One region of the Mesorhizobium sp. M1328 genome, then DNA from elsewhere that is predicted to be linked to it. Evidence: predicted binding sites of a transcription regulator. Region 1 holds the regulator's gene; each other region holds the start of a gene.
The links. The regulator HrcA, encoded in region 1, represses chaperone genes, less so after heat shock. The targets are predictions, from matches to a motif close to GTTAGCACTCNCNNNNNGNGAGTGCTAAC.
Positions count from the first base shown of each region.

Region 1 (6,983 bases):
GGGCAAGAACACCGGATCGTAGCCGAAGCCGAGCTCGCCGCGCGGCGGCCATACCAGCATGCCCTCGACCTCGCCGCGAAAATATTCCGCCTGGCCGTCGGGAAAGGCCAGGCAGATCACCGCGACAAAGCGGCCCTTGCGCTGGGCAGGCGTGATCGCGCCAACTTCCTGCAAAGCCACTTCCGTGCGCTGCATGGCCATGCCGAAGTCGCGGGAGCCGTCCGGCGTCTCGGCCCAGTTGGCGGTGTAGACGCCGGGTGCGCCGTCAAGCGCATCGACACATAGGCCGGAATCGTCCGACAGCGCCGGCAATCCAGTGGCCTTGGCGGCGGCCAAGGCTTTTATGAGGGCGTTCTCCTCGAAAGTGCTGCCGGTCTCGTCCGGTTCCGGCAAGCCGTATTCCTTGGCGGACTTCGCTTCTATGCCGAACGGCGCCATCAGATCGGCGAATTCCCGCAATTTGCCGGCGTTATGGCTGGCGACGACGATCTTATGCCCGTCAAGCGAGTGAACAGTTGGCGAATGCATCAGATGCCCCAGATTCTTGGCTCGGCGAATTCGATCGAATTGCCCGAGGGGTCGCGAATATAGATCGAGCGGCCGCCCTGCGGCCATTCGAACTCGCTTTCGATGGCGATTTTCTTCGCCTCAAGATGGGCTTTCCAGCGCGGGATTTCATCCGCGCTTGCGGCGAAGCAAAGATGCCCCTCGCCGACGGCGCCATGCGGCGGCACTTTGAGCTTGGCATCGGACGCCGGCGGCACCTTGGTCGCCTCGGCATTGAAGATGAGCAGCACGCCGTCGCCGCAGCGGAAGAAGAGATGCCTGCCGTCGACTTTGCCGAGCGGATCGAGCCCGAGCACGCCCGAATAGAACCGTTCCGCGGCAGCAAGATCCGTCACGTAGAGTGCTGATTCCAGGATTGCGGAAGGGGTCACAGGATCGTCAACCTCATCGTCATAAACTGAAGATCAGTCCACGGCCATCTGCTGCAGGCTGACCAGGCGCTGAATGCCCTTCTTGGCCAATACCATCAGCGCCGCGAACTGCTCTTCCGAGAACGGCTCGCCCTCGGCCGTGCCCTGGATCTCGACGATACCGCCCTTGCCGGTCATGACGAAATTGGCGTCGGTGCCGGCCGAGGAATCCTCGATGTAGTCGAGATCGATGACCGGCTGGCCATCATGGATGCCGCAGGAGATCGCCGCAACGTGATCCTTCAGCACCTTGCCAAGGCTCGCCATCTGGCGGACTTCCATCCAGCGCAGGCAATCGTAAAGCGCCACCCAGCCGCCGGTGATCGAAGCGGTGCGCGTGCCGCCGTCGGCCTGGATCACGTCGCAGTCGACGGTGATCTGCTGCTCGCCGAGCGCCTGCAGATCGACCACGGCGCGCAGGGAGCGGCCGATCAGCCGCTGGATTTCCAGCGTGCGGCCGCCTTGTTTGCCGGCCGAAGCCTCGCGGCGCATGCGCTCGCCGGTCGAGCGCGGCAGCATGCCATATTCCGCCGTCACCCAGCCCTTGCCGGAATTGCGCATCCAGCCCGGCACCTTTTCCTCCAGGCTGGCCGTACACAGCACATGCGTGTCGCCAAACTTCACCAGGCACGAGCCTTCCGCATGCTTGGAGACGCCGCGCTCGAAGGAGATGGGGCGCATTTCGTCGAATTGGCGTTTGGAAGGGCGCATTCAGGCTTCTTTCTTTCTTCGGAATCTTGGCCGGGCTTGTAGCCGCACGGGGCGCTAGGCGCAAAGGAAAATGGACCGGTTGCGCCGCCGCCGCGGAAGTCTATATCTTCGGGCCGGAGGTTTTTGGCTCGAATGACCAAGGCAGTCGATCCCGGTTCGCAATCGCACGTGCTTCCGTCGCACGCGCTGCAATCGCCCGCGCTTCAATCGCTCGACATGCGTTCGCGCGACATCTTTCGGCGCATCGTCGATTCCTATTTGAAGGATGGCGAGCCGGTCGGTTCGCGCAGCCTGTCGCGCATCCTGCCGTCGTCGCTGTCGCCGGCCACCATCCGCAACGTGATGAGCGACCTTGAGCATCTCGGCCTGATCTATGCGCCGCACATTTCGGCTGGCCGGCTGCCGACCCAGGCAGGCCTGCGTTTCTTCGTCGATGCTTTCATGGAACTCGGTGACCTCTCCGACGAGGAGCGCCGCACCATCGAGGCGCAGGTGCGCGCCTCCGGCTCGGGCGCGACGCTGGAGCATATGCTGACCGAGGCCAGCCAGATGCTGTCCGGCATGTCGCGCGGCGCCGGCCTCGTGCTCGCCGCCAAGAACGAGGTGGCGCTGAAGCACATCGAATTCATCCAGCTCGAGCCGACCAAGGCGCTGGCCGTGCTCGTCTCGCAGAACGGCGACGTCGAAAATCGCGTCATCGATCTGCCCGCCGGCATCACCGTCTCGCAATTGCACGAAGCCTCCAACTTCCTCAACGCCCATATCCGCGGCCGCACCCTGGCCGAGGCGCGGGTCGAGATCGCACGCATCAAGGAAGAGACCAGGGCAGCCCTCGACACGCTGTCGCAGGATCTGGTCGAGAAGGGCCTGGCGGTCTGGGCAGGCGCCGAAAGCGGCGTGCCTGGGCGGCTTATCGTGCGCGGCCGCGCCAATCTCCTGGAAAACGTCACTGCCCAGGCCGACATAGAATTGCTGCGGCATCTGTTCGAGGATCTGGAGACGCAGGATGGGCTGATCCAGCTCCTCGACCTCGCCGAGGAAGGTCCGGGGGTGCGCATCTTCATCGGTTCGGAAAACAAGCTGTTTTCGCTGTCTGGCTCCTCGCTGGTGGTGGCACCCTATCGCGACAAGGACGCGCGCGTCGTCGGTGCGCTCGGCGTCATCGGGCCGACGCGGCTGAACTATGCCCGCATAGTACCGATGGTCGACTATACCGCGCAGCTGATTTCGCGCATGCTGCGCTAGGAGCCGCCGCGGCCTGCCGCAAGGAGAAAAAGAATGGCGCTGGAATCGTTCAAGGCCCAGATTAGCCTGCTGCTCGAGGAAATGGTCAATCAGCCTGAGGATCAGCACGAGGTGCAAGAGCAGTTGCGTGAGAAGCTGCAAGAGATGCGGGCCATGGGCCTGCCGCTGCCGGCCGATCTGGTCGCGCTGGAAAAGCGCCTTGATGACGATTTCTACGCCTCTGGCAACTGAAGGGGTTCGGCTTCAAATCCTCGTGTTCCGGACGACCGCTTGGAACGACCAATGCCTGATCCCGTTTGTCCTCTTCGAGGCGAATCCCGGAGGACGTTGATGACCCGATCTGGCGGCTTTGCGGCCATTGCCGCGGCTCTCCTTGTCGCGACACCGGCATCCGCCCGGCAGTCGGATCAGAAGGTGCTCAAAGGCGAAGCCGCTTTTGGCGATTGGCACGCCGACAGGCCTGGCGTCCGCCGCCTGATCGGGCCGCAAGACATGCCGCCAGCCGATCCCGCCCAATCCGCTTCGAACGGCGCCGGCGTGACGGAGCGGCCCGAAAGCGCCAAGCCAGAATTGCCGCCGGGCTTTTCGGCCGAAATAATCGCCTCCGGACTCTATAATCCGCGCGTCGTTCGCGTCGCTCCGAACGGCGACCTGTTCATCGCCAACGGCCATGCCGACCAAATACGTGTCTACCGTCTGGCCGAGGGCCGCGCCAAACCCATCGAGAAAGCGATTTTCGCCAAGGGCCTCAACTATCCATATGGCATCGCCTTCTATCCGCCAGGCGACAAGCCGCAATGGGTCTATGTCGCAAGCAGCGACAGCATCGTCCGCTTCCCCTATCGCGACGGTGACCTAAAGGCGTCCGCTAAACCAGAAACCATTGTCGCCAAAATCCCGTCGGGCGGTCACTCGACCCGTGACATCGCCTTCTCGCCTGACGGCAAGACGCTTTTTTTATCGGTTGGCTCGGACTCGAATGTCGCCGAGGACATGGACAAGCAACCCGATGGCGGCGTCGACGCGTGGGCGAAATCAAAGCCGCTCGGCGCAACGTGGGGCTCCGAGGAAGGCCGTGCAGATGTGCTCGCCTTTGACCCGGATGGGAAAAATCCCCGAACTGTCGCCACCGGCCTGCGCAACTGCACGGGCATGACGGTGCAGCCCGCCACCGGCGCATTGTGGTGCGTCGTCAACGAGCGGGACGAACTCGGCGACAACGTGCCGTTCGAATTTGCAACTGCGGTCAAGGACGGCGGATTCTATGGTTGGCCTTGGTACTACATCGGCAATAACGAGGATCCGCGCCATCAGGGCGAGCGGGCAGACCTGGCCGGCAAGGCCACTGTCCCCGATGTATTGATGCAGGCGCATTCGGCGCCGATGAACATAGCCTTCTACGACGGCAAGAACTTCCCGGCGGATTATCAGGGTGACGCCTTCGTCACCATGCATGGTTCGTGGAACCGTGGCGCCAGGACCGGCTACAAGGTGGTGAGGCTCAAATTCAGGGATGGCAAGCCGACCGGCGAGTATGAGGACTTCATGACCGGCTTCGTCATCTCGAACGACGCCGTCTGGGGCCGCCCGGTCGGTGTCGCGATGGCCAAGGACGGCTCGCTGATCGTCACAGAGGACGGTAACGGCACCATCTGGCGCGTTACCTACGAAGACGGCCGCTCCTGAACGGCGGTGTCGCCTGCTGCGCTGGCGCAATCGAATCCGGCCCGAGGGAATTCACCCAACTTCAACATTGTGCGACAAGCGCGAATCATGACGCTCACCGGGTTCCTCGCCTACAGCGCCGCCCTCGGCATCGCCGCAGCCATCCCCGGCCCAGGCGTCACCGCGCTCGTTGCGCGTGCACTGGGCTCCGGCTTCCGCTCGTCGCTGGCCATGTCGTTCGGGCTGATGCTCGGCGACCTGACCTATTTGACTGCCGTGGTGCTCGGCCTCGCTTTCGTCGCACAAACTTTCGGCATGGTCTTCCTGGCCATCAAATGGCTGGGCGTCGCTTACCTCGCTTTTCTTGGCTGGCGTTTCTGGACGAGCGGCATCACGCCCGAAACGGTGGAGGCAAAGAAAGGCAAGGGCGGCTTGGCATCCAGCTTTGTAGCCGGCCTTGCCGTCACGCTCGGCAATCCGAAGACGATGATCTTCTATCTCGCCATCACCCCGACCATCGTCGATCTGAAGGCGATCACGCTGGTCGACTACGGGATCCTTGTCGCGCTCACCATCGTCGTCCTGCTCGTGGTGCTGGTGCCCTATCTGGCGCTGGCGGCCAAGGCGCGCTGGTTCCTGAAGTCGCCGCGGGCGCTGAGGGCACTCAACCGCACCGCCGCCGGATTCATGGTCGGTGCGGCGGCGGCAATTGCCGCCCGCCAATAGACCTCTTTCGCCAATCCGCCCAGGGATTGTCACGCCTTGCAAGGGCGGGGGTATTCAGCACGAACTTCACTCGGATATTTTTCGATCGACAGCCTATCTTGCGCGGTGGATGGCTCTATCCTATGCCGCTTGACCTCTGGGAGGAAAATCAATGAACAAGCCCGCCACCCCCACACACGTGCCCGGCCGCGGCCGCATCTACAATTCGATCACCGAGACGATCGGCGACACGCCGCTGGTGCGGCTTGATAAATTCGCCAGGGAGAAGGGTGTCGTCGCCAATCTGCTGGCCAAACTCGAATTCTTCAACCCGATCGCCTCGGTCAAGGACCGCATCGGCGTGTCGATGATCGAGGCATTGGAGGCTTCGGGCAGGATTACGCCCGGCAAGACCACGCTGATCGAGCCGACCTCGGGCAATACCGGCATCGCGCTCGCCTTTGCCGCCGCCGCCAAGGGCTACAAGCTGATCCTGACCATGCCGGAAACCATGTCCGTCGAACGCCGCAAGATGCTGGCGCTGCTCGGTGCCGAACTGGTGCTGACCGAAGGGCCGAAAGGCATGAAGGGCGCCATCGCCAAGGCGGACGAGCTGGCGGCAACGCTGCCCGACGCCGTCATTCCGCAGCAATTCGAGAATCCGGCCAATCCGGAAATCCATCGCCGCACTACGGCCGAGGAAATCTGGAACGACACCCATGGCGAAGTCGATATCTTCGTTGCCGGCATCGGAACCGGCGGCACCATCACCGGCGTCGGCCAGGTGCTGAAGAAGCGCAAGCCCTCGGTGCATGTCGTCGCCGTCGAACCGGAAGCCTCGCCGGTGCTGTCGGGCGGCCAGCCAGGCCCGCACAAGATCCAGGGCATTGGCGCCGGCTTCGCGCCAAAAATCCTCGACACGACGATCTATGACGAGATCGTCAAGGTCTCGAACGAGGATTCGGTTGCCAATGCACGGCTCGTCGCTCGGCTCGAAGGTGTGCCGGTCGGCATCTCGTCGGGTGCCGCCCTGCAAGCGGCAATCGTCGTCGGCTCGCGGCCCGAGAACAAGGGCAAGAACCTCGTCGTCGTCATCCCCTCCTTCGCCGAGCGCTATCTCTCGACGATCCTGTTCGAGGGATTGGGCGCGTAGAGTCTGGACACCTCGTCATCCCAGGGCGGAGCGAACGCGAAGCGGAGCGCAGACCCTGGGATCCATTCCGTGAGCGTGGCCAACGAATACCGCGGTGCAGATGTGAAAGCCGTTGCAACATCGGCAGCATGCACGCTGTCCTCCGACATCTAAAGGCTCTGCACCGTCGCGACGCTCAGAAGTTACGGCATGGACCAGGGTCTCGGCGACGTCGCTTCGCTCCTGCTCCGCCCCATACATGACGAAGGTAGGTGGGCTTCAGCCAATCTCGAAGGTTTGCGCTAGACTAGTTCACCTAGGGCAACAGGCTCCAACCCGTGCGCCGAGGACCCAGATAACAGCACTGGCCCGCTGAAAAAACACCTGTGGCGGCTCCCGCTCGCTTGAGTAAAGCGGCGCTTCGGTTCAGATCGTCGCCGGCCTTGCACCGGCTGGCGGAGGACTTCATGTACAAGCTCTATACGCGTGCCAATACCGGCGGCTTTGTCGTCGAGGCGGCGCTCGCTTTGGTGGGTGTGCCTTTCGAC
Region 1 covers NZ_JAMYLO010000001.1:478,247-485,229, reverse strand. The annotation lists gene rdgB (RdgB/HAM1 family non-canonical purine NTP pyrophosphatase) at 1-528, opposite strand, end outside; gene NKH23_RS02385 (VOC family protein) at 528-938, opposite strand; gene rph (ribonuclease PH) at 972-1,688, opposite strand; gene hrcA (heat-inducible transcriptional repressor HrcA) at 1,821-2,933, shown strand; gene NKH23_RS02370 (hypothetical protein) at 2,967-3,164, shown strand; gene NKH23_RS02365 (PQQ-dependent sugar dehydrogenase) at 3,264-4,619, shown strand; gene NKH23_RS02360 (LysE family translocator) at 4,707-5,324, shown strand; gene cysK (cysteine synthase A) at 5,476-6,456, shown strand; gene NKH23_RS02350 (glutathione S-transferase family protein) at 6,903-6,983, shown strand, end outside.

Region 2 (6,983 bases), on a different contig from region 1:
GGCCATCAGGTAATTGGAGCCCTTCGAACGATGCGATGAGTTCTACCGCAACCAGGGTCTGCCAGCCGTTGGCAAGGCCTTCTCGCAGCCCTGTAAAGATCCACGGCACGGCGGAAGGCAGCACGATCATCGTGAGTTTCGACCAGCGGCTGAACGAAAGGACACGGCCAGACCCGTCTCACGACGACGCCGTTGCGCTTCGCCGCCATCAGCTGGGTAGAGGACTTGCACCTCCAAGCTGTCGATCATGCTCGGCACACAAAAAAGGGCGGCATTGCTGCCGCCCTTTCCGCTGTAGGTTGATAGGGGGCTGGGATTAGAAATCCATACCGCCCATGCCGCCCATGCCGCCGCCGCCCATGCCGCCAGGCATGCCGCCGCCAGCCGACTCCTTCTTCGGAGCCTCGGCGATCATAGCTTCGGTGGTGACCAGCAGGCCGGCGACCGAGGCCGCGTCCTGCAGAGCCGTGCGCACAACCTTGACCGGATCGACGATACCCATGGCGATCATGTCGCCATATTCGCCGGTCTGGGCGTTGTAGCCGAAGGTTGCCCCCTTGTTCTCAAGGATCTTGCCGGCAACGATCGATGCTTCCGCACCGGCGTTGGCCGCGATCTGACGGGCCGGAGCCTGCAGCGCGCGACGCACGATGGCGATGCCGGCGGTCTGGTCGGAGTTGGCGCCAGTGACGGTGATGGCCAGCGAAGCGCGCAGCAGGGCGACGCCGCCGCCGGGAACGATGCCTTCTTCGACGGCCGCGCGGGTCGCGTTGAGGGCGTCATCGACGCGGTCCTTCTTTTCCTTGACTTCCACTTCGGTCGCACCGCCGACGCGGATGACGGCAACGCCGCCCGCCAGCTTGGCGAGACGTTCCTGCAGCTTCTCCTTGTCGTAGTCCGAGGTGGTCTCCTCGATCTGCTGCTTGATCTGGGCGACGCGGCCCTGGATTTCTTCCTTCTTGCCGGCGCCGTCGACGATGGTGGTGTTCTCCTTGGAGATCGACACCTTCTTGGCGCGGCCGAGCATGTTCAGGCCGACATTCTCGAGCTTGATGCCGAGGTCTTCGGAAATGACCTGGCCACCGGTGAGGATGGCGATGTCTTCCAGCATGGCCTTGCGGCGATCACCAAAGCCCGGCGCCTTGACGGCGGCGATTTTCAGGCCACCGCGCAGCTTGTTGACGACCAGCGTGGCCAGGGCCTCGCCTTCGACATCTTCCGAGATGATGACCAGCGGCTTCGAGGTCTGCACGACGGCCTCGAGGATCGGCAGCATGGCCTGCAGGTTGGAGAGCTTCTTCTCGTGGAGAAGAATGTAGGCGTCTTCCAGATCCGCAACCATCTTCTCGGCGTTGGTGACGAAGTAGGGCGAGAGATAGCCGCGGTCGAACTGCATGCCTTCAACGACTTCAAGCTCGGTCTCGGCGGTCTTTGCTTCCTCGACGGTGATGACGCCCTCATTGCCGACCTTCTGCATCGCTTCCGCGATCATCGAGCCGACCGACACGTCGCCATTGCCGGCGATGGTGCCGACCTGGGCAACCTCTTCCGAGGTCTTGATCTTCTTGGCGTTCTTGATCAGCGTCGCGACGACGTCGGCGACGGCGAGGTCGATGCCGCGCTTGAGGTCCATCGGGTTCATGCCGGCGGCAACCGACTTGTGGCCTTCCTGGACGATCGACTGTGCCAGAACGGTCGCCGTGGTGGTGCCGTCGCCGGCGATGTCGTTGGTCTTCGAAGCAACTTCGCGGACCATCTGCGCGCCCATGTTTTCGAACTTGTCCTCAAGCTCGATTTCCTTGGCGACGGTGACGCCGTCCTTGGTGATGCGCGGTGCGCCGAACGACTTGTCGATGACGACGTTGCGGCCCTTGGGGCCGAGCGTGACCTTCACCGCGTCGGCGAGGATGTTGACGCCGCGCAGCATGCGCTCACGAGCGTCGCGGGAGAATTTTACGTCTTTGGCAGCCATTTTTTACTCCTGGGCATTTCGCCCGAAATTCAGATTGGATGGTGCGGATGAAAGGCGGCGGCGTGTCAGCCGATGACGCCCATGATGTCCGCTTCCTTCATGATCAGAAGGTCTTCGCCATTGAGCTTGACTTCGGTGCCCGACCACTTGCCGAACAGGATGCGGTCGCCGGCCTTGACGTCCAGCGGGACGAGCTTGCCGACCTCGTCACGGGCGCCGGAACCGATGGCGATGATCTCGCCTTCCTGCGGCTTTTCCTTAGCCGTATCGGGGATGATGATCCCGCCGGCGGTCTTCGCTTCGGACTCGACGCGGCGAACGACCACGCGGTCATGCAGCGGCCGGAAATTCGACTTTGCCATTTTTGGATTTCCCTGGTGCGGATGTTGAACGGTTCTCCGTTGCCGGAGCGTGGTTAGCACTCACCAGAAGCGAGTGCTAACGCGGCAGTGAGATAGGCCGTAGGCTCCTGCTAGTCAAGACGGAAGAGGGACGGGCGAAGAGCAAACGAGCGTGGAAGCACCGAGCCCTTTACGTGAAAGACGTCGGAGATCGGACATGAATGGGGCGGCTCACCATTTGTAACTGAAGGCTTTATTCATTTGGCACGATTGGTGCAGCGGATGATCCGCAAACGTTGCGCGCGACAAATATGAGAGGTGAACGCCATCAGCATGAACTCGAATTTGAAATGTTTGGCCAAAGCAACTGCCATCGCCTTGCTCTGGACGGTCACGGCTACGTCGGCGGACGAAGGTATGTGGATGCCGGGCCAGACTGCGGAAGTGGGCGCGGCCATGCGGCCGTCTGGACGCTGACCCGCTCAACGCGATCGTATCACTGGGCGGATGCTCCGCCTCGTTCGTCAGTCCACAAGGGCTGGTCGCAACCAATCATCACTGCGTGTTCGAATCCATCCAATACCACAGCAAAGAGGGCCAGGACTATCTCACAGACGGCTTTCTGGCGAAGAGCCCTGGGTGAAGAATTGCCCGCGGCGCCAGGCAGCCGAATCCATGTGATCGAGGACATGCGGGATGTGACCGCCGAAATACTCAAGGGCGTCTCGGACAAGCTGAATGGGTTTGCCCGATATGAGCGGCTCGCCACGAACCGCAAGGCCCTGATCGCCGCATGTGAAGGACAGCCCAATCGCCGGTGCGACGTAGGGGCCTATTATGGCGGCGCCTCCTACTATCTCCAGCAGAAGCTCGAAATCGAGGACGTGCGCCTTGTCTATGCGCCCGCGCTCGGCATCGGTAACTTCGGCGGCGAAACGGACAATTGGATGTGGCCGCGCCACACAGGCGACTTCGGCTTTTATCGCGCCTATGTCGCTCCTGATGGTTCCTCCCGGCCATATGCGCGCGACAATGTGCCTTACCGGCCGAAGAGTTGGCTACCCATAGCCTGTGCAGGCGTCAAGGAAGGCGACCTTGTGATGGTCGCCGGCTTTCCCGGCGCAACCCACCAGTTCCTGACGGCGGATGAAGTCCGGTTCAACTTCGCGCAATTCGAACCGCGATTGCAGCGTTCGCTCTCGGATTATGCCGCCCAGATCAAAAGGCAACGGCAGGCAATCGCGAGGCGCAGATCCATTGACCGCCCGCTTCACAAATTGGCTCGGCCTAAAACGCATGGGAAAAGCAGAAAAGGCAACAGATCGGCACCAGAATGAATATGGCCGCGCGAACTGACAGACGCGCCAACAATCGGCATCTCGCATGGTCGGTGGCACTGGACGTGGCTCCCACCCTGCTGGCGCGACTCCCCATCAGGTCGTCGGGGTTTCGCTGGCGAAAAAAACTTCCGCGTGTCTCTGCGCGATCCATCCCGCTTGCGCGTGCCTAGTCAACCAAAAAACTGACCATCTGCAGGATCAGGATCAGCAAAAAAAAGCCAAAGGCAGACGCCAAAACAGCTGCCAGCAGGACGATGCGTTGTTTCTTCACCCACAGTTCCCCCCGGGAGAGAGTCTAATGATAATCCTTAAAAAAGGCGCCATTGAACAGGGCGCCCTACGCTCATTTTGCAAATTTAAAGTTTAGCTTGCCTGCTTTATGTAATTAAACGTTTCTTTTATGCGACACTTCTCCAAGTGTTACTTGCACAAATCGAACGTATCGCACATTTAGACTAACTGTACATTCGATAGCGACTTTGACGCATGCGTTTACTGGCGGTATACATCCTTCACCGTTGCCGCAAGGCATTGGCCCACTCGCGAGGCACCTCCTTCACGACAAAGGTTGAAAGCCCGTCCTCGGGCGTTTCATTTCCAAGATCACTTCGATCCACTCATACGGGCTTCCCGAGCGAGACCGTGGGTTCGGACGGTGCGAATGAATTTCTCGTTATAATCGAATTGATTATAAGGGTATATTTCTACGTTGAGTATAAAGGATGTCAAGCCCGCGCCAGCGGCAATTTTGTCCGGGCGACCGCCGTTTCGTCGAGGACATGGTGGGGGAAGCGATAAAGCTTCGCCGGCCGACCGCCGGTGTCAAAAGCACTTTCGCCGGTCTCCTCCACCAGTTCCTGCTGCTCCATCAACCGGCGAAAGTTCTGCTGAAGCGCCCCTGCCGATGTAGTCGTCAACGCCGTCCGCGTCAGCGCATTGCCATCGGCGAGAAGCCAACGACATTGTTGATGACGAACGTAACGATCCGCGGCTTCAGACAGGAATGTGCGCTTCGTCCAGATGGATGGAGTGGGCTGGCAGGTTCCGGGCGGCCGCGCCGTTGAGGATGCAGCATCGAGAGCCGCGCTCGCCGAGGATGACATAGGTCGAGATTCGTGCGCCGGAAGTCTTGCTCCATGTCTCCACGAATCCATTGGCAGGATCCCGGGTTCTTCGCGTGGTCAGGGTCGAGCAGTATCGAACCGTGGTAGTTGAGCTTTGCTCGGTGACGTGGATGCCGTGCAGCTTGCCGGCGACTATTTTCGCATTGGTCCCGTTGTCCTATTCATCTCACAAAGTCAGTCCTGATGTTGAGCAGCTTCGCTGGGCTAAATCCCGACGACGAGCGCCCCGCCGCTGAGTCCCGCACCTGCCGCCGCCAGGAGTATTTTCTTGCCCGGCCGAAACGGCTCCGCTTGATTGGCGAGCGACAGTGAGAGCGGGATCGTCGCGGCCGAAGCGTTGCCGTATTCGGCAATCGTCTTGACAATTGCTTGATCCGCTATGCCGAGGTTACTCCCGACAGCATCGAAAATGCGAGCATTGGCCTGATGCGGCACGAACCGGTCGACATCCTGTGGTCGCACTCCGGCAGCGGCTAGCGCGCTTATCGAGCAATCGGTCATCATCTCGACGGCCTTTGCGAACACTTCGCGGCCGTCGGTCATCGTCATTCGGGTTTGCGCGAGGTCGAGGTCACCGTGGAACGGCTTGTTGCTTCCTCCTGCGGGAATCTGGATCAGCCCGTATCGCGAGCCGTCCGAATCCACGGAGGCACCGAGAATCCCCCGATCAGTATCCTCGCAGGGACCGATCACGAGGGCGCCGGCGGCATCGGCAAACAGCACGGCGCTGGCGCGCTCAGAGGGATTGATGCGGCGGCTGAGGATATTGGCGGCGATAACAAGGCTCGCTTTGCCGTGCAGGCGGGTAAATCCGTCCGCAAACATCAGCGCATAGATGAAGCCGGCGCAGGCGCCGGTCAGATCGACAGCGCCGGCGCGGCCAAGGCCGAGCTTGTGTGCGACCAGGGGTGCACTGGGCGGCAGAAGATGGTCGGGCGTCGAGGTGGCAAGCAACAGCAGACCGATGTCGTGGCGCGCAATGCCGGCGTTCGCCAGCGCCATGTCGCCAGCCTGCGTGGCAAGACCAGACAGCGTATCTTCATCCGTTGCCCAGAATCGCGAGCGAATTCCGGTGCGCCGCTCGATCCAGCCAGGTTCGAGCCCGAGATTGTTCTCGATCTCGGCATTCTCCACTTTGCGCCCAGGCGCATGATGGCCAAACCCGAGAATGCGCGACGACCTGGTCATGGCTTAGAACCGAAGCGTTCGCCGGCCTCCTCGATGGCGTCATAGAGCCCGTCCAGTTCCTCGCCGGTGATGCAATAGGGCGGCAGAAGGTAGAGGACATTGCCGAGCGGGCGCACAAGCAGGCCGAGCTCGAGGAAAAAGGCCCGCAGCTTAGGTCCGATCTCGGCCAGATAGCCGGCAGAGCCGGCGCGCAGGTCGAGAGCCAGGATCGTGCCGATCGCGCGACTGTCGGTGAAGTTGGCATTGTCGCGAAAGCGTCGAAACCCGGCGGCCTGTCTCTCGCTCAAGGCCGCGATCCGCTCGGCCACCGGCTCGTCACGCCAGATCTCGACATTGGCGAGTGCTGCCGCGCAGGCAATCGGATTGGCCGTGTAGGAACTCGAGTGGAAAAACGTCTTCTTGCGATCCGCTGAATAATGAGCCTGGAAGGTCGCATCGGTGGCAAGCGTGGCCGCCAGCGGGATCACGCCGCCGGTCAAGCCTTTGGAGGTGCAAAGGATATCAGGAGAGATCGACGCCTGCTCGCAGGCGAACATGGTTCCGGTTCGTCCCCAGCCTGTCATCACCTCGTCGGCGATCAGCAGCGTGCCGGAGGCTTCGGCGATCTTCTTCAATTCGGTGAGAACCCAGGCCGGATACATCAGCATGCCGCCGGCGCCAAGCACCAGCGGCTCGACGATCAGCGCAGCGGCGCGCCGGTCGCGGGAGACTGCTTCGAACCGATCCAGCGTCTCCTGCTCCCGCCCGGCCGCCGGGAAGGGGATGGTGTCGACCTCGAACAGCAAAGGCTCATAGGGGGCGTTGAACACGCCGCGGGCGCCGACGCTCATCGTGCCGATGGTGTCGCCATGGTAGCTATGTTCCATCACGACGATGCGCGAGCGCGGCGCGCCGATGTTGCGGAAATAGCCGAGCGCCATCTTCAGCGCGACTTCGACGCTGGTCGAGCCGCTGTCGGAATAGAACACCCAGTCGAGTCCGGCGGGAGCGAGCCCGACAAGCGCCTTGGCCAAGCATT
Region 2 covers NZ_JAMYLO010000021.1:34,648-41,630, reverse strand. The annotation lists gene NKH23_RS27745 (hypothetical protein) at 1-130, opposite strand, end outside; gene NKH23_RS27750 (hypothetical protein) at 1-6, opposite strand, end outside; gene groL (chaperonin GroEL) at 317-1,972, opposite strand; gene groES (co-chaperone GroES) at 2,038-2,334, opposite strand; gene NKH23_RS34710 (S46 family peptidase) at 2,625-3,650, shown strand; partial or broken gene NKH23_RS34705 (NrtR DNA-binding winged helix domain-containing protein) at 4,379-4,585, opposite strand; gene NKH23_RS27715 (aspartate 1-decarboxylase) at 4,647-4,889, opposite strand; gene bioZ (3-oxopimeloyl-[acyl-carrier-protein] synthase BioZ) at 4,982-5,965, opposite strand; gene NKH23_RS27705 (adenosylmethionine--8-amino-7-oxononanoate transaminase) at 5,962-6,983, opposite strand, start outside.
Region 2: a site for HrcA is predicted at 2,387-2,415, ahead of groES (co-chaperone GroES). Genes of this name have one in related genera too.

Region 3 (6,983 bases), on a different contig from region 1:
TGAGTCCTGTCCAACCGCTCCGCCCTAGCGTGTTAACGCTAATCAGAGGCACGCACACATCAATCTTCTTTAGCGGACTTTGTCGAAGCGGCCAGCATCATCGTCCAATTTTTCTTGAGTTCGGCCTTGGTCTTTTCGTCAACCTTGGCAGCAGGACCCATGTTGATCTGCCCCCCACCCTTGTCTTCTTCCCGTCCGAGTCGAGCGCAGCGGAAATCGATCTAGCTCGGATCACTCCTGGCCTTAAAGCGTGCTGCCTCTTCCAAACCTCGGGTGGCGTCTCCCACGCTGTAGGAATGCGCACCGGCGCCGGCGAGCTTGCCGCCATCGACGATCAGATATTCCTCACGGATCGGCCGGCCTTCGAACCAGCATTCGAGAATTTCGCGGGTGCCCGCGGCGTAGCGCGCCTGGGCGGAGAGCGACGATCCTGAAATGTGCGGCGTCATGCCGTGATGCGGCATCGATCGCCACGGATGATCCTTGGGAGCCGGCTGCGGGAACCAGACGTCGCCGGCATAGCCAGCGAGTTGGCCACTCTCCAGCGCGCGGGCGATGGCGTCACGATTGCAGATCTTGCCGCGCGCCGTGTTCACCAGATAGGCGCCGCGTTTCATCCTGGCGATCATCGTCTCGTCGAAGAGATTCTCCGTCTCCGGATGCAGAGGTGCATTGATCGTGACCACGTCGCAGACGCCGACCATGGATGCGGGATCTTGGTGGAAGGTGACGCCAAGTTCTTTCTCGACCGCCTCAGGCAGTCGGTGGCGATCGGTGTAGTGCAACTTGACGTCGAACGGCTTCAGCCGGCGCAATACCGCGCTGCCGATCCGGCCGGCGCCGACGGTTCCGATCTGCATTCCCTCGATATCGTAGGAGCGTGCGACGCAGTCCGCGATATTCCAGCCGCCTTTCACGACCCACTGGTAGGACGGGATGTAGTTGCGCACGAGCCCCAGGATCATCATGACCACATGCTCGGACACGCTGATCGAATTGCAGTAAGTCACCTCGGCAACCGTGATGCCGCGGTCCATGGCGGCCTGAAGATCGACATGATCGGATCCGATGCCGGCGGTGATCGCAAGCTTCAGTCTGCTTGCCTTGGCTATTCGTTCTTCGGTCAGATATGCCGGCCAGAACGGCTGCGAGATCACGATTTCGGCGTCAACGAGTTCGCGTTCAAAAATGCTGGCGGGACCGTCTTTGTCCGAGGTCACCACCAGGCTGTGGCCCGCGCTTTCGAGAAATTTCCTCAGGCCGAGTTCGCCCGACGCGCTACCGAGCAAGACCCCCGGTTCAAAGTCGATGGCCTTCGGCGTGGGAAGTGTCTGGCCGCCGGGATAGCGGTCGAGCTTTGGCAGGCCGTCCCGCGCATATTTTGTCGGATAACCGTCGACCGGATCGTCATAGAGGACGCAAACGACCTTTGCCATTGTGTATCTTCCTTCGTCTGACAACGAAGAGGAAAACGCTCTGTTGTTAACGCTGCCGGCCAACGATGGTCGGCACGGCGATGCTCTGTTGAATTGCTGGTGGGGAGCAGACTCATCTGCCGGCGCTTCCTCATTCGGAAAGTTGTGCGCTATTGCGTATTACATGGAAGACCCGGGCATGGTTTCAAGTGCTGCGGGCGGCACTGGTGCAGCGTTCGAGTTCCTTTATTTCAGACCGCGCGCACGGTCTGCTGACAACAAATGCTTGATGCGGACACTTCAGAATTGCCGAGGTTGGGCACCGTGCATCATGATCACTGACAGGCTCCGACTTCGCAGGCCTCAAGGGCTTCTGCATCCCCTCAAAGATTGCAAAAAACCTGTTAGTCAGCGCTTATCAAGCAGAGGAATCTCGCATCGCTTGCCGCTCAGACGGTATTGCTAAGCCAGTTCGCAACGCTCACCGATGTCACCTGGAAATGGCGAAAGTGACGAGACAGACAAGGCCGTCGCCTGCAGCTGCACCTCGCCGCGATCATCGACGACGCACACCGCCGTCTCATCCATCGCAACATCCAGTCCACAAAAGAATTCCATTGTTCGCCTCCTGCGTTGCTTCACAGGCGCAGATCTTGCCGCCGAGTCGCCAGCCACCACCAGTCGCGCCGCGGCCGACGCACAGCTTTGCCGTCCCGCCAGGCGCCCGCCCCGATTACCGGCGGCCGTCCCTCCCGTCCCGCTGTCCCGCTCCCGTCCTTCCCGTCCTCCGCTATCTCTCCCCGTCCCCCTGAAACAACCCTCCCACTGCAGTTCCCGCGACGCAACAGACCGAAATGCGCTTGACCAGGAATGCCACTGCCAACGTGATGCTATGGAAGGGCACTGGACAAACAGGCTATCTGCGGCGGGTCTCGCAGCCGGACACACAAGCTATCGGGCCGAGGCTCGACCGCAGTTAAGTCAACTACGGCAACGTTCGTCGGCGACCGACTGTTGGGCGAATGAATCGCCGCGAACACTGCCTCTGCCGCAACATTCGCGTCACGGTCGCTACGCATTGCAACGTCATTCCGGATGTCGCCCGTGCGCGAAAACCGGCGAATGGAGGGCGCTCGCCTCGCCCGCTCCCTGCCGAGAGCGCGTCGGAATGGAAACCGCACCATTGATCAGCGATGCGCGCAGCTTCCCGGAAACCATGGATCAGCGGATAAGATCGTGCTGCTGGAGCGCGCCCGCCATTCACCATGCGTGGGAGGTTCCGCGCAAATAGCCGACGCCGAATGGGTGAGCCAAGCATGCAGACATCATTGTCATGGTGCTGCGGACGACAGTGCATAAACGACCTCACTTGATTGGCAATGGATTTGCCGTGTCACCGTTGGCGGTCGAGGGGCCGCCCCGCGCGATCGAGCATCCGATCGATCTTGCTCGCCATGATGAAATCGTTCTCGTGCAGTCCTTTGATCTTCTTGGTGCTCAGGGAAACCGTCACATAACCCCAGCCGAAGCTGATGTCGGGGTGATGGCCCTCGGTTTCGGCGAGCTCACCGATCTCCTGAACAAGGGTGAGCGCGTCCCGGAAATTGCGGCATCGAAAGCTCCGCTGGATGCGGTGGGCATCGTCACCCAGCTCCCAATCAGGAGCCTGTGCCTGGAACCCTTGGGCTTCATCACGCGTGAGCGGCGGGACGCCGCCGCGACAAGGCGTACATGTTTTCTCGGCAAGAGTGTCGGTCATGTTCTTGTCTCCAAGACCATTTTTAGCAGCAAATACGACAGCGACGAGCCTATCGATCGATCTCCCCGAACACGATGTCGAGCGAACCGATGATCGCCGAGATATCGGCTCGCATGTGCCCGCGTCGCTGGCCTTCCGTCGTCCTGGCTATAGTCTCAGGCGCCGCTCAGTAGTCCATTCCGCCCATTCCGCCCATACCTCCCGCGCCACCCATAGCGGGCGAAACCTTCTGCGGAATGTCCGCGATCATTGCTTCAGCGGTGATCAGGAGCGCGGCAATCGAGCCGGCATCCTGCAGGGCCGTCCGAACGACCTTGGCGGGGTCGACGATACCGGCCTTGATCATGTCGACATAGACTTCGTTCTGGGCGTCGAAGCCCTGATTGTGATCCTTGCTGTCGGAGAGCTTGCCGACGACGATCGAACCTTCAACGCCGGAATTCTCGGCAATCTGCCGGATCGGCGCTTCAAGTGCTCTCAGCACAATCGAAATACCTGCCGTCATGTCAGCATTCGCGCCAGTAAGCTCAGTCAAAGCTGCCTTGGCGCGCAAAAGCGCAACACCGCCGCCGGCAACGATGCCTTCTTCCACGGCTGCACGAGTGGCGTTCAGCGCATCATCGATGCGGTCCTTCTTTTCCTTGACTTCCGTCTCGGTCGCGCCGCCGACGCGAATGACAGCAACGCCGCCAGCCAGCTTGGCGAGACGTTCCTGGAGTTTCTCCTTGTCGTAATCCGAGGACGTTTCCTCGATCTGCAACTTGATCTGCTGGACGCGCGCCTGGATGGTGGTCTTCTCGCCGGCGCCGTCGATGATCGTGGTAGTGTCCTTCTCGATCAGCACACGCTTGGCGCGGCCGAGCATGTCTATGGTGATGTTCTCCAGCTTGATGCCGAGATCCTCGGAAATCATCTGTCCGGCGGTGAGCACGGCGATGTCTTCCAGCATCGCCTTGCGGCGGTCACCGAAGCCAGGCGCCTTGACGGCCGCGACCTTGAGGCCGCCGCGCAGCTTGTTGACGACCAGCGTCGCCAGCGCTTCGCCCTCGACGTCCTCGGAGATGATCAATAGCGGCCTTCCGCTTTGCACCACGGCTTCGAGGATGGGCAGCAGCGCCTGCAGATTGCCGAGCTTCTTCTCATGGATGAGAACGTAAGGGTCCTCCAGCTCCGCGCGCATCTTCTCGGCATCGGTGACGAAATAGGGCGAGAGATAGCCACGGTCGAACTGCATGCCTTCGACGACATCGAGTTCGGTTTCGGCGGTCTTGGCTTCTTCGACGGTGATCACGCCGTCATTGCCGACCTTGTTCATCGCCTTGGCGATCATGGCGCCGACCGACGCGTCGCCATTGGCGGCGATCGTACCAACCTGGGCGATCTCGTCCGAAGATTTGACTTTCCTGGCCCTGGCTTGAATGTCCTTCACCACAGCAGCCACAGCAAGGTCGATGCCGCGCTTGAGGTCCATCGGGTTCATGCCCGCGGCAACGAATTTGGCACCTTCGCGCAGGATGGAAGCGGCCAGCACCGTGGCGGTGGTGGTGCCGTCGCCGGCGAGGTCGTTGGTCTTCGAGGCCACTTCGCGCACCATCTGGGCGCCCATGTTCTCGAACTTGTCGGCAAGCTCGATTTCCTTGGCGACGGCGACACCATCCTTGGTGATGCGCGGCGCGCCATAGGCCTTGTCGATGACGACATTGCGGCCTTTGGGGCCGAGCGTCACCTTGACGGCGTTGTTCAGAATTTCGACGCCGCGAAGCATCCGGTCGCGGGCATCGGTAGCGAATTTGATTTCCTTGGCAGACATGATTTTAGGTCCAGTTCAGTCTTGAAATTGCGGGATCGGAAATCGCCCGGTCAGGCGGCTTTCTTGGCCGCTTTGGTCTTCTCGACGATGCCCAAAATGTCGCTCTCCTTCATGATCAGGAGGTCTTCGCCGTCGATCTTCACCTCGGTGCCGGACCATTGGCCGAACAGGATGAGATCGCCGGCCTTGACGTCGAGCGGGATCAGCTTGCCGCTCTCGTCACGCGAGCCCGGGCCCACGGCGATCACTTCGCCTTCCCGAGGCTTTTCCTTGGCGGTGTCGGGAATAATGATCCCGCCCTTGGATTTGGTATCGCCTTCCGCGCGCCGAATGACGACGCGGTCGTGGAGTGGCCGGAATTTCATTGGGGGTTCTTTCTGCCGCCGCACATAGAGCGACTGCAACACTTAACATAGCCCCTTTGGCACTCGAATGATAGGAGTGCCAAATTTTTAATTCCTCAAACCGAAAATATTTGAAATGTAAATCAGTCGTTGTTACCGGCGCTTTTGGCCGTCCGAAAGGCGGAGCCATAAGCAATTTTATTGTAATTCATCCCTCTTAATTTTGCCGACAACAGACTATATTAATCCGCAATTATGAACCAAACCTATTGAGCCTTGATTGAATGTGCATCGAGAGATATATACAGTTCGCGAAAATTTGGCACGATTTGGCTTTCCCGGTCCCGATCGACATAGGTCCGCGACCTTCGACCCACCATGAAGCACCGAATTTTCGACAGCGAATGTATAGCGCTTATCCGGCGCGCATGTCGCTCTGTTCGAGCCTTTGAACCACGGCGCTGACCACGGATGTACTGGCAGCATTGGGATCTTTCCGGTTCGGATGGAAAAGATGCAGGTCGGCGTGCTCCTGCGGAAAGCCGCACCCCCTCATGCAACGCAGCCTCCCGCGTGGGGAGCGCTTGCCTGCGCTACGGCGGCGGCTTTCCATGCGAGCCGCTTCAAAAATGATGCTGCGAAACGGCTCCGGCTTTATCCGACGAACGCCTCACGCATCCGAGCGAACATGCCGGGCTGTCTCCCGGCAATCGCCGCACGGATGTGACGGGCGGCCGTTACGGCGCTCACCGTCGCGCCGAAATGACAATAGCAGATGATCTCATGCAATTGCCTGTCGGTCAGTTCGAAGAACCGCTTCGCTTCGCCGTAGTTGTCGTTTTCCAACCCGGCGGCGCGGAGGACAGGATCCTCGAAAGCGACTGAGATCGGCGAGCCGTCGCCGCGCATGGCCCCGCGTGATCTAACCGGCTGATACTCGGTCTGGTGTAGCGTCGAGAGTCGCCGGTCAGGGTTCCGTTCAAGGAGCTCCGCCCAGCGTTCAAGACGTTCGCTGCGCGACATGGCCTGGCGCAGGTAGTCCTGATCGATCTCGGCGACGATCTGCAGTTGCTCAAGCGTCTGGTGCTTCATTTTAGCCTCCTATTCGGACGATAGTTGGCCCACCCATATCCTTCTTATACCTGCGGCCAGCGTGACTCCGACCGATCGTGAAGTCCAATCACGATGATGCTGGGAGGGCTTCCCCCCACGAAAATGCGGAGGCTTCGCAAAGATCCGGCCATTAATTTGGCGAACGCGGTCAAATGCGCGGCTGTTCGACGATGTCGGTCTGGAGTCCGTGCCGATCGAGGTGATCGACGGGCAGAGTCTGTGCTGGAGTAGCCCGGCTCATCGCTGGCCGGGCAGCGGGATCAAGCGAGTGGCAGTTTAGCTTCGAAACCGCCGAAGGCCGGGCTGATGCGAGTTCTCCGCCCGGTCGTTGGGCCCTTGTGGCTCCAGTGTACGACTTCCGGCATGACCTGGCGCCTGGCTACTCCGTAGGATCGCAGTTTGTCCGTGTCGAAACCATTATCGAAGTTACCCGGCCCGATGGCGGAGTGTTGCGGATTGCGCGATCCAAGGACCGGTCCGTCCATCAACCAACAAGTTGAGCGGAAGCCACCTCAAAAACGGTCCAGGCTGTGCGTCGTCAG
Region 3 covers NZ_JAMYLO010000002.1:425,087-432,069, reverse strand. The annotation lists gene NKH23_RS06625 (NAD-dependent formate dehydrogenase) at 222-1,436, opposite strand; gene NKH23_RS34550 (hypothetical protein) at 1,878-2,033, opposite strand; gene NKH23_RS06615 (4a-hydroxytetrahydrobiopterin dehydratase) at 2,809-3,174, opposite strand; partial or broken gene NKH23_RS06610 (NADH-quinone oxidoreductase subunit D-related protein) at 3,224-3,298, opposite strand; gene groL (chaperonin GroEL) at 3,341-4,984, opposite strand; gene NKH23_RS06600 (co-chaperone GroES) at 5,035-5,349, opposite strand; gene NKH23_RS06595 (hypothetical protein) at 5,983-6,420, opposite strand; partial or broken gene NKH23_RS06590 (IS6 family transposase) at 6,724-6,848, opposite strand.
Region 3: a site for HrcA is predicted at 5,405-5,433, ahead of NKH23_RS06600 (co-chaperone GroES). Genes of this name have one in related genera too.

Region 4 (6,983 bases), on a different contig from region 1:
CGGCGCCAAGTGGATAGAGGCGCACGGCGCCGGCGCGACAATAGTCTTTCGTGTCGCCGAAATGACCGAAATGCTGGCAGCGGCTCTGAGTGGCGCCGGTCTGGCGGTAATGCCCTGCATGTTGGCCGAAGCCGAACCGCGGATGGTGCGCCTTGCCCCCGACATTCTCGGCAACCATCCGGTGTCGCTCGTCTATCGCCGCGAAATCGGGGCGGAGGCGCCGGTGCGCGCCGTCATCCGCTTCGTTGCTACGGTCATCAAGGACCATGCCGTGCTGATCAGCGGCGAGACGCGGTAGGGGTCTGGTTCCGCGCTTGCGCGAGGTGCCGAGGATTGGCAGTCGTCACATGGGACGCTTGTCCGCGATCTTTTTCGGGTCGCGGCCTATCGTGCCGGCGTCGGCTTTCCTGTGCTTGTCGGCAAGCCTGCGAATGCGATCGAAGCGGCTTTCCTCGGCCACTTTGGTCTTCGCCGCCGCATTTGGCTTCGGGACGAATGCGATCATGGATCGATCTCCTTGCCGATGGTGCGCGCCGGGGAAGATACCCCGGCGGCTGTCTTTCAGGCTTGTTTCCGGCAGCGGCTGGTCAATAGCCCATGGCGCCGGTCGAAGCAGCGGCTTCCTTGGCCGAAACGTCGGTGATCATGGCTTCAGCAGTGATCAGGAGCGCGGCAATGGAGCCCGCGTCCTGCAGCGCCGTCCGCACCACCTTAGCGGGGTCGACGATGCCGGCCTTGATCATGTCGACATAGACCTCGTTCTGGGCATCGAAGCCCTGATTGTGGTCCTTGCTGCCGGCGAGCTTGCCGACGACGATCGAACCTTCGACGCCGGAATTCTCGGCAATCTGCCGGATCGGCGCTTCGAGCGCCCTCGACACGATCGAAATGCCCGCCGTCACATCGGCATTGGCTCCGGTCAGCCCGTTCAGCACAGCCTTGGCGCGCAGCAACGCGACGCCGCCGCCGGGAACGATGCCTTCTTCCACGGCGGCGCGCGTGGCATTCAGCGCATCGTCGATGCGGTCCTTCTTTTCCTTGACCTCGGATTCGGTGGCGCCGCCGACGCGGATGACGGCAACGCCGCCCGCCAGCTTGGCGAGACGTTCCTGCAGCTTCTCCTTGTCATAGTCGGAAGTGGTTTCCTCGATTTGCCCCTTGATCTGCTGGACGCGCGCCTGGATGGTGGTCTTCTCGCCGGCGCCGTCGATGATCGTGGTGGTGTCCTTCTCGATCAGCACGCGCTTGGCGCGGCCGAGCATGTCTATGGTGATGTTCTCCAGCTTGATGCCGAGATCCTCGGAAATCATCTGTCCGGCGGTGAGCACGGCGATGTCTTCCAGCATCGCCTTGCGGCGGTCACCGAAGCCAGGAGCCTTGACGGCCGCGACCTTGAGGCCGCCGCGCAGCTTGTTGACGACCAGCGTCGCCAGCGCTTCGCCCTCGACGTCCTCGGAGATGATCAACAGCGGCCTTCCGCTTTGCACCACGGCTTCGAGGATGGGCAGCAGCGCCTGCAGATTGCCGAGCTTCTTTTCGTGGATGAGCACGTAGGGGTCTTCCAGCTCGGCGCGCATTTTTTCGGCATTGGTGACGAAATAGGGCGAGAGATAGCCTCGGTCGAACTGCATGCCTTCGACGACGTCGAGTTCGGTTTCGGCGGTCTTGGCTTCCTCAACGGTGATGACGCCGTCATTGCCGACCTTGTCCATCGCCTTGGCGATCATGGCACCGACGCTGGTGTCGCCATTGGCGGCAATGGTGCCGACCTGCGCGATCTCGCCTGAGGACTTGACCTTCTTGGCGCGGGCCTGGATTTCCTTGACGACGGCGCTGACGGCAAGGTCGATGCCGCGCTTGAGGTCCATCGGGTTCATGCCGGCGGCGACGAATTTGGCGCCCTCGCGCAGGATGGAAGCGGCAAGCACTGTGGCGGTGGTGGTGCCGTCGCCGGCGAGGTCGTTGGTCTTCGAGGCCACTTCGCGCACCATCTGTGCGCCCATGTTCTCGAACTTGTCGGAAAGTTCGATTTCCTTGGCCACCGTCACCCCGTCCTTGGTGATGCGCGGCGCGCCATAGGCCTTGTCGATGATGACGTTGCGGCCTTTGGGGCCGAGTGTCACCTTGACGGCGTTGTTGAGGATTTCGACACCGCGCAGCATGCGGTCACGCGCGTCGGTGGAGAATTTGATTTCCTTGGCAGACATGATTTTTTTCCAGTTCGGTTGGTCGTGGCAAGACGCTTGCAGCGCGCCTGAATCAAAGCTTGGAGCATCCTTTGCGCGCCCGGCAGGGCGCGCGGCATTCCAATCAGGCGGCCTTCTTGGCAGCCACGGTCTTGTCGATGCCCATCTCGCTCTTGTCGATGATGCCCATGATGTCGGCCTCCTTCATGATCAGAAGGTCCTCGCCGTCTATCTTGACCTCGGTGCCGGACCATTTGCCGAACAGGATGAGGTCGCCGGCCTTGACGTCGAGCGCCATCAGCACGCCGCTTTCGTCCCGCGCGCCCGGCCCGACGGCGATCACTTCGCCTTCCTGCGGTTTCTCCTTGGCATTGTCGGGGATGATGATGCCGCCCTTGGATTTGGTGTCGCTTTCGGCGCGCCGAATGACGACGCGATCGTGGAGTGGCCGGAATTTCATGGGGACTCTTTCTGGGGCCGGCTTAGGCGGCCGCCCCTCTCTATAGGCGCTCTGGCACTCGATTGATAGGAGTGCCAAAAAATATTCATACGGCATGTCAAATATTGAATGTATTATTTTGCTAGGCCATCCCCCGGTGTTCGGGGCCTTGCCGAATATTAATGAAATTGAATTTCTGTCCTTGAACACCTATTTTACGGTGAAGCTCACATTCACGACTTTCGCTGCAAGGGAGATTTTACCGATGGCCGAAGGCAATCAGAACATCATGGAAAAAGCTCAGGCTCGCTTCATGGAAAATCAAAAGAAAACAGCGGAGCGGAACAAAGCAACTGCCGAATATCTCTCGGAGGCGAAGGCCAGGATGATCAAGACGGCGAAGCTGAGGGAATTGCGACTGGCCAAGGAAGAGGCGGATCGCGCGGCGGCAGCTCTGAATCCGGTCGCCCCAAAGAAGAAGCGGGCGGCGCGGACAGTCAAGCAGGCCGTATCCGCATCGACGGAGGCCAAATCATGAGCCTGACATTTCCCAATCCCAGCCGCAGCTACGACGAGGCAAGCAAACGCATCCGCTTCGTCGGCCATGACGGCATGTTCCAGATTTCGTTCTCTGTCGCAACCGATGCCATCTCCAAAGTGCAGCCGGGAACGGCGGCCTCGGAAGCTACCTATCTGGCGGCCTTCGACACGGCTTCCAGCTCAATCCACGATGTCGCCAGGAATGCCTATGCCCGCACCCGCAGGAGCATATATGTGCTGACTGCGGCCGATTTTCGCTAGATCCGTAGCGATCCGTTCACAAGACGCTTTCTTGGGGCTTCCGGTCCGCCTTCGCCCGCCGCGATGTCACGACTGTTCAGCCGATCGACCATCGCGCCCGCATCGCGCGTGTTCATGCCGACCATGGGTTGCTGCTTGAGCTCGACCCGCTGGCCGGTGAAGACGTCGAAGACGGTCCAGCTGTGAGGACGTTCCATACGCAGCGCGTAGCGGTTTGCCATCTTGGCGTCCTTTAGTTTCCGCCCGATCGATGAATGTCGCTCGGTCAGGCTTGGGCGACGAAGAATACTGCCGCCAGGACAAGCACCGTCCACAAAACGACGGACAGCTTCAGGGCCAGGCTACCGTGCGCCGAGAGCAGCTCCCGAGTGCGGTTGACCAAATTCTTGATGGTCATCGACATGGTCGGCGCCGCGATCGCGACCGGCCGCGCCCTGGCTCCAAGCTTTCCGAAAACAGGCAGCAGCGATGGCTCGCGCACGAAAACGACCTCGAATGTTTGGAAACCAGACATCTTCATAGCATCGTTCTTCGAACTCCCTGCATGCCAAATGAATTCGCCAGTTGGCATTGCCCTCAAGGGCGTTCGTGACGCGAAACGTCGCGGGTTGCAGGAGCAGGGCTTATTTCCGAGATCATGAAGGTTCATAATCCGCATGAGACGCGCTGATTCGCGCTTTGCCGGGATGCCGTCATGCAACGCAGCTACGCAGCCGGGAGGTCGACGCGACGGGCGAGGGGCAAGACAATGACCGCGCCGGCCGTCGAATTGCAGAGGGCCATATTCGAGGCAGTGAACGGCGATCCCGACCTGTCGGCGGCACTGGGCGATGCAAGATTGTTCGACCATGCGCCGGAAAATGTTGCGTTACCCCACATGACCTTCGGTCGCACCAGCGTCTACGACTGGGCGACGGGGATGGAGAACGACGCCGAACAGTTGCTGACGTTGCATGTCTGGTCGAAATCCGAGGCCAGCAACGAAACCAACGACATCATGGACCTGGTCAGCACCCGCCTACGAGATGCGGCGCTCTCGCTTGGCGAGCATCGCCGCGTCCATCTCAAGCTCGAATTCGCCGAAGCCCGCTACGACGAGGACCTTTCGGCCCATCACGGGCTGCTGCGCTTCCGCGCCGAGATCAAGGACGAGGGCTGACCACCGGGCACTTTCCGCAAAATCGGGCAATTTTGTTCTTGCTTTGTGCCGGCAGCTATGCTACTAATTTGGATATGGTGCTGATTGGCCCCAGCGACCCGCCCCGAGGCGGGTTTTTTGTTTTCAGGTTCGGTTCGCCTGAACTGCCATCGGTTGCCTTGGGCCGGATGCTTCGTCCTCCCAAATGATCCTGCCCGCCAGATGATGCCGGTTGTCGGCGAAGGATTGGAGGGCTAGGTTAAACATTGGCGATTTCGCGGGCCGGGCGGCGAAATGGCAATCCGGTAATCTCGCGCTTCAGGGGTGTGGCGGGCATGCATTCAAGCGTTCACCGTTCATATCACGTTCAGCACCGGCGCGTTAGAACGCTGGCCATGAAAACCCTTCGCTCCCACTTCCGGACCGCGGCACTGGCGCTCTCAGTCGCCGGTCTGCTTGCGTCGCAAGCGATGGCGATCCCCGCTGTCGCGCCCGAGCAGCCCCAGCCGGTCGTCCTCGCCGCGTCCGACTGCTACGCGATCGGCCAGCAGGTGGCAGAGCAGAATGGCGGCACCTTGGCCAAGGCCTCGCAGTCGACACGCGGCGGCCAGCCGGTCTGCGTCATCGTCGTGCTCGTTCCGGGCAAGGACGGGCAGCGTCCCCGTCGCTCGGAGATCGTCGTTCCGCTGAACTGAACCGTGCCGTTTCCCAGTCTGCCGGAATCGGCCTATATCTGAACAGCTTCAACAGGCCTTCCGCATGCGCGTACTCGTCGTCGAAGATGACAAGGATCTCAACCGGCAGATCGGCGACGCGCTGGTCGATGCCGGCTATGTCGTCGACCGCGCTTTCGACGGCGAGGAAGGGCACTTTCTCGGCGACACCGAGCCCTACGATGCCGTAGTGCTCGACATCGGCCTGCCGCAGATGGACGGCATCAGCGTGGTCGAGCGCTGGCGGCGCGGCGGCCGCAAGATGCCGGTACTGATCCTGACGGCACGCGACCGCTGGAGCGACAAGGTTGCCGGCATCGACGCCGGCGCCGACGACTACGTCACCAAACCTTTCCACATCGAGGAAATCCTGGCCAGAGTACGGGCCTTGATCCGGCGTGCCGCCGGGCATGCCTCGTCCGAGCTGACCTGCGGGCCGCTGCGTCTCGACACCAAGGCCTCCAAGGCCGACGTCGACGGCGTGCCGCTGAAGCTGACCTCGCACGAATTCCGCTTGCTTGCCTACCTCATGCACCATATGGGCGAGGTGGTGTCCCGGACCGAACTGGTCGAGCATCTCTACGACCAGGATTTCGACCGCGATTCCAACACGATCGAGGTCTTTGTCGGACGGCTTCGCAAGAAGATGGGCATCGACATGATCGAAACCGTTCGCGGCATGGGCTACCGCATGCGTAAGCCGGAGGCGTAACGCGGAACCGCTGCCTACAAAACCCGCCGTCTCGAACACGCCGTCGCTGCGGTCATGGCCGCGTTCGGTGGCGTTTCGCGTCATCGCCTTTTCCACGGTCTGGGCGATCCTCACTCTGGTCGTCATCTTCACCTTGATCACCACGCTCTATCGCCAGGCCAGCGAGCGCGGTTTCGACAGCCTGCTTTCGGCGCATCTGTTCAACCTGATCGGCTCGGTCGGCGTTTCCGAAAGCGGCCAGTTGACGGGCGCCCCCGACCTTGGCGATTTGCGGTTCTCGGAGCCGAATTCCGGCTGGTACTGGTCGGTCGAGCCTGCCTCGGAAGGCGTGCACGGCGATCTCCATTCGTCGTCGATGACCAAGGTGATCCCGTCGCCAAGCGTTGCCGAGGTGCCCTTCAATGCCAGCTTCCAGCGTAGCTATTCAGCGGACGGCATCGAAGGCGAACAACTCGAGGTGTTCGAGAGCGAGTTCGTCCTCGATGCGAAAAACCGCGCCGCGCGCTTCCGCGTCATGGGCAACCAGACCGAGCTCGAGCAGGAAATCGCCACCTTCCAGCGGCGCCTTTTGACCTATCTGTCGCTGTTCGGCGTCGGCATGATCGCCATCAATGCGATTGCCATCCTGCTCGGCCTGCAGCCATTGCGCCGGGTCAGGAATGCGCTTGCCATGGTGCGCGAAGGAACCGCGCAACGCCTCGACGGCCGTTTCCCGGCCGAGATCGAACCGCTCGCCAACGAGACCAATGCGCTGATCGAGAACAACAGGCGTATCGTCGAGCGGTCGCGCACGCAGGTCGGCAACCTGGCGCACTCGCTGAAGACGCCGCTTGCCGTGCTGCTCAACGAGGGGCGGGCGCTGGGTGGCGCCAAAGGCCAGCTGATCGCCGAGCAGGCCGCTTCCATGCAGAAGCAGGTGGATCACTATCTGCAACGTGCCCGCGTCGCTGCGCAGCGCGACAGCGTCGTCTACCGTACGCCGGTGACACCGCTG
Region 4 covers NZ_JAMYLO010000007.1:46,258-53,240, reverse strand. The annotation lists gene NKH23_RS15450 (LysR family transcriptional regulator) at 1-298, shown strand, start outside; gene NKH23_RS15445 (hypothetical protein) at 344-505, opposite strand; gene groL (chaperonin GroEL) at 588-2,207, opposite strand; gene NKH23_RS15435 (co-chaperone GroES) at 2,311-2,646, opposite strand; gene NKH23_RS15430 (hypothetical protein) at 2,891-3,163, shown strand; gene NKH23_RS15425 (DUF1488 family protein) at 3,160-3,426, shown strand; gene NKH23_RS15420 (hypothetical protein) at 3,423-3,647, opposite strand; gene NKH23_RS15415 (hypothetical protein) at 3,692-3,940, opposite strand; gene NKH23_RS15410 (DUF3168 domain-containing protein) at 4,175-4,585, shown strand; gene NKH23_RS15405 (hypothetical protein) at 4,960-5,259, shown strand; gene NKH23_RS15400 (response regulator transcription factor) at 5,324-5,989, shown strand; gene NKH23_RS15395 (ATP-binding protein) at 6,000-6,983, shown strand, end outside.
Region 4: a site for HrcA is predicted at 2,697-2,725, ahead of NKH23_RS15435 (co-chaperone GroES). Genes of this name have one in related genera too.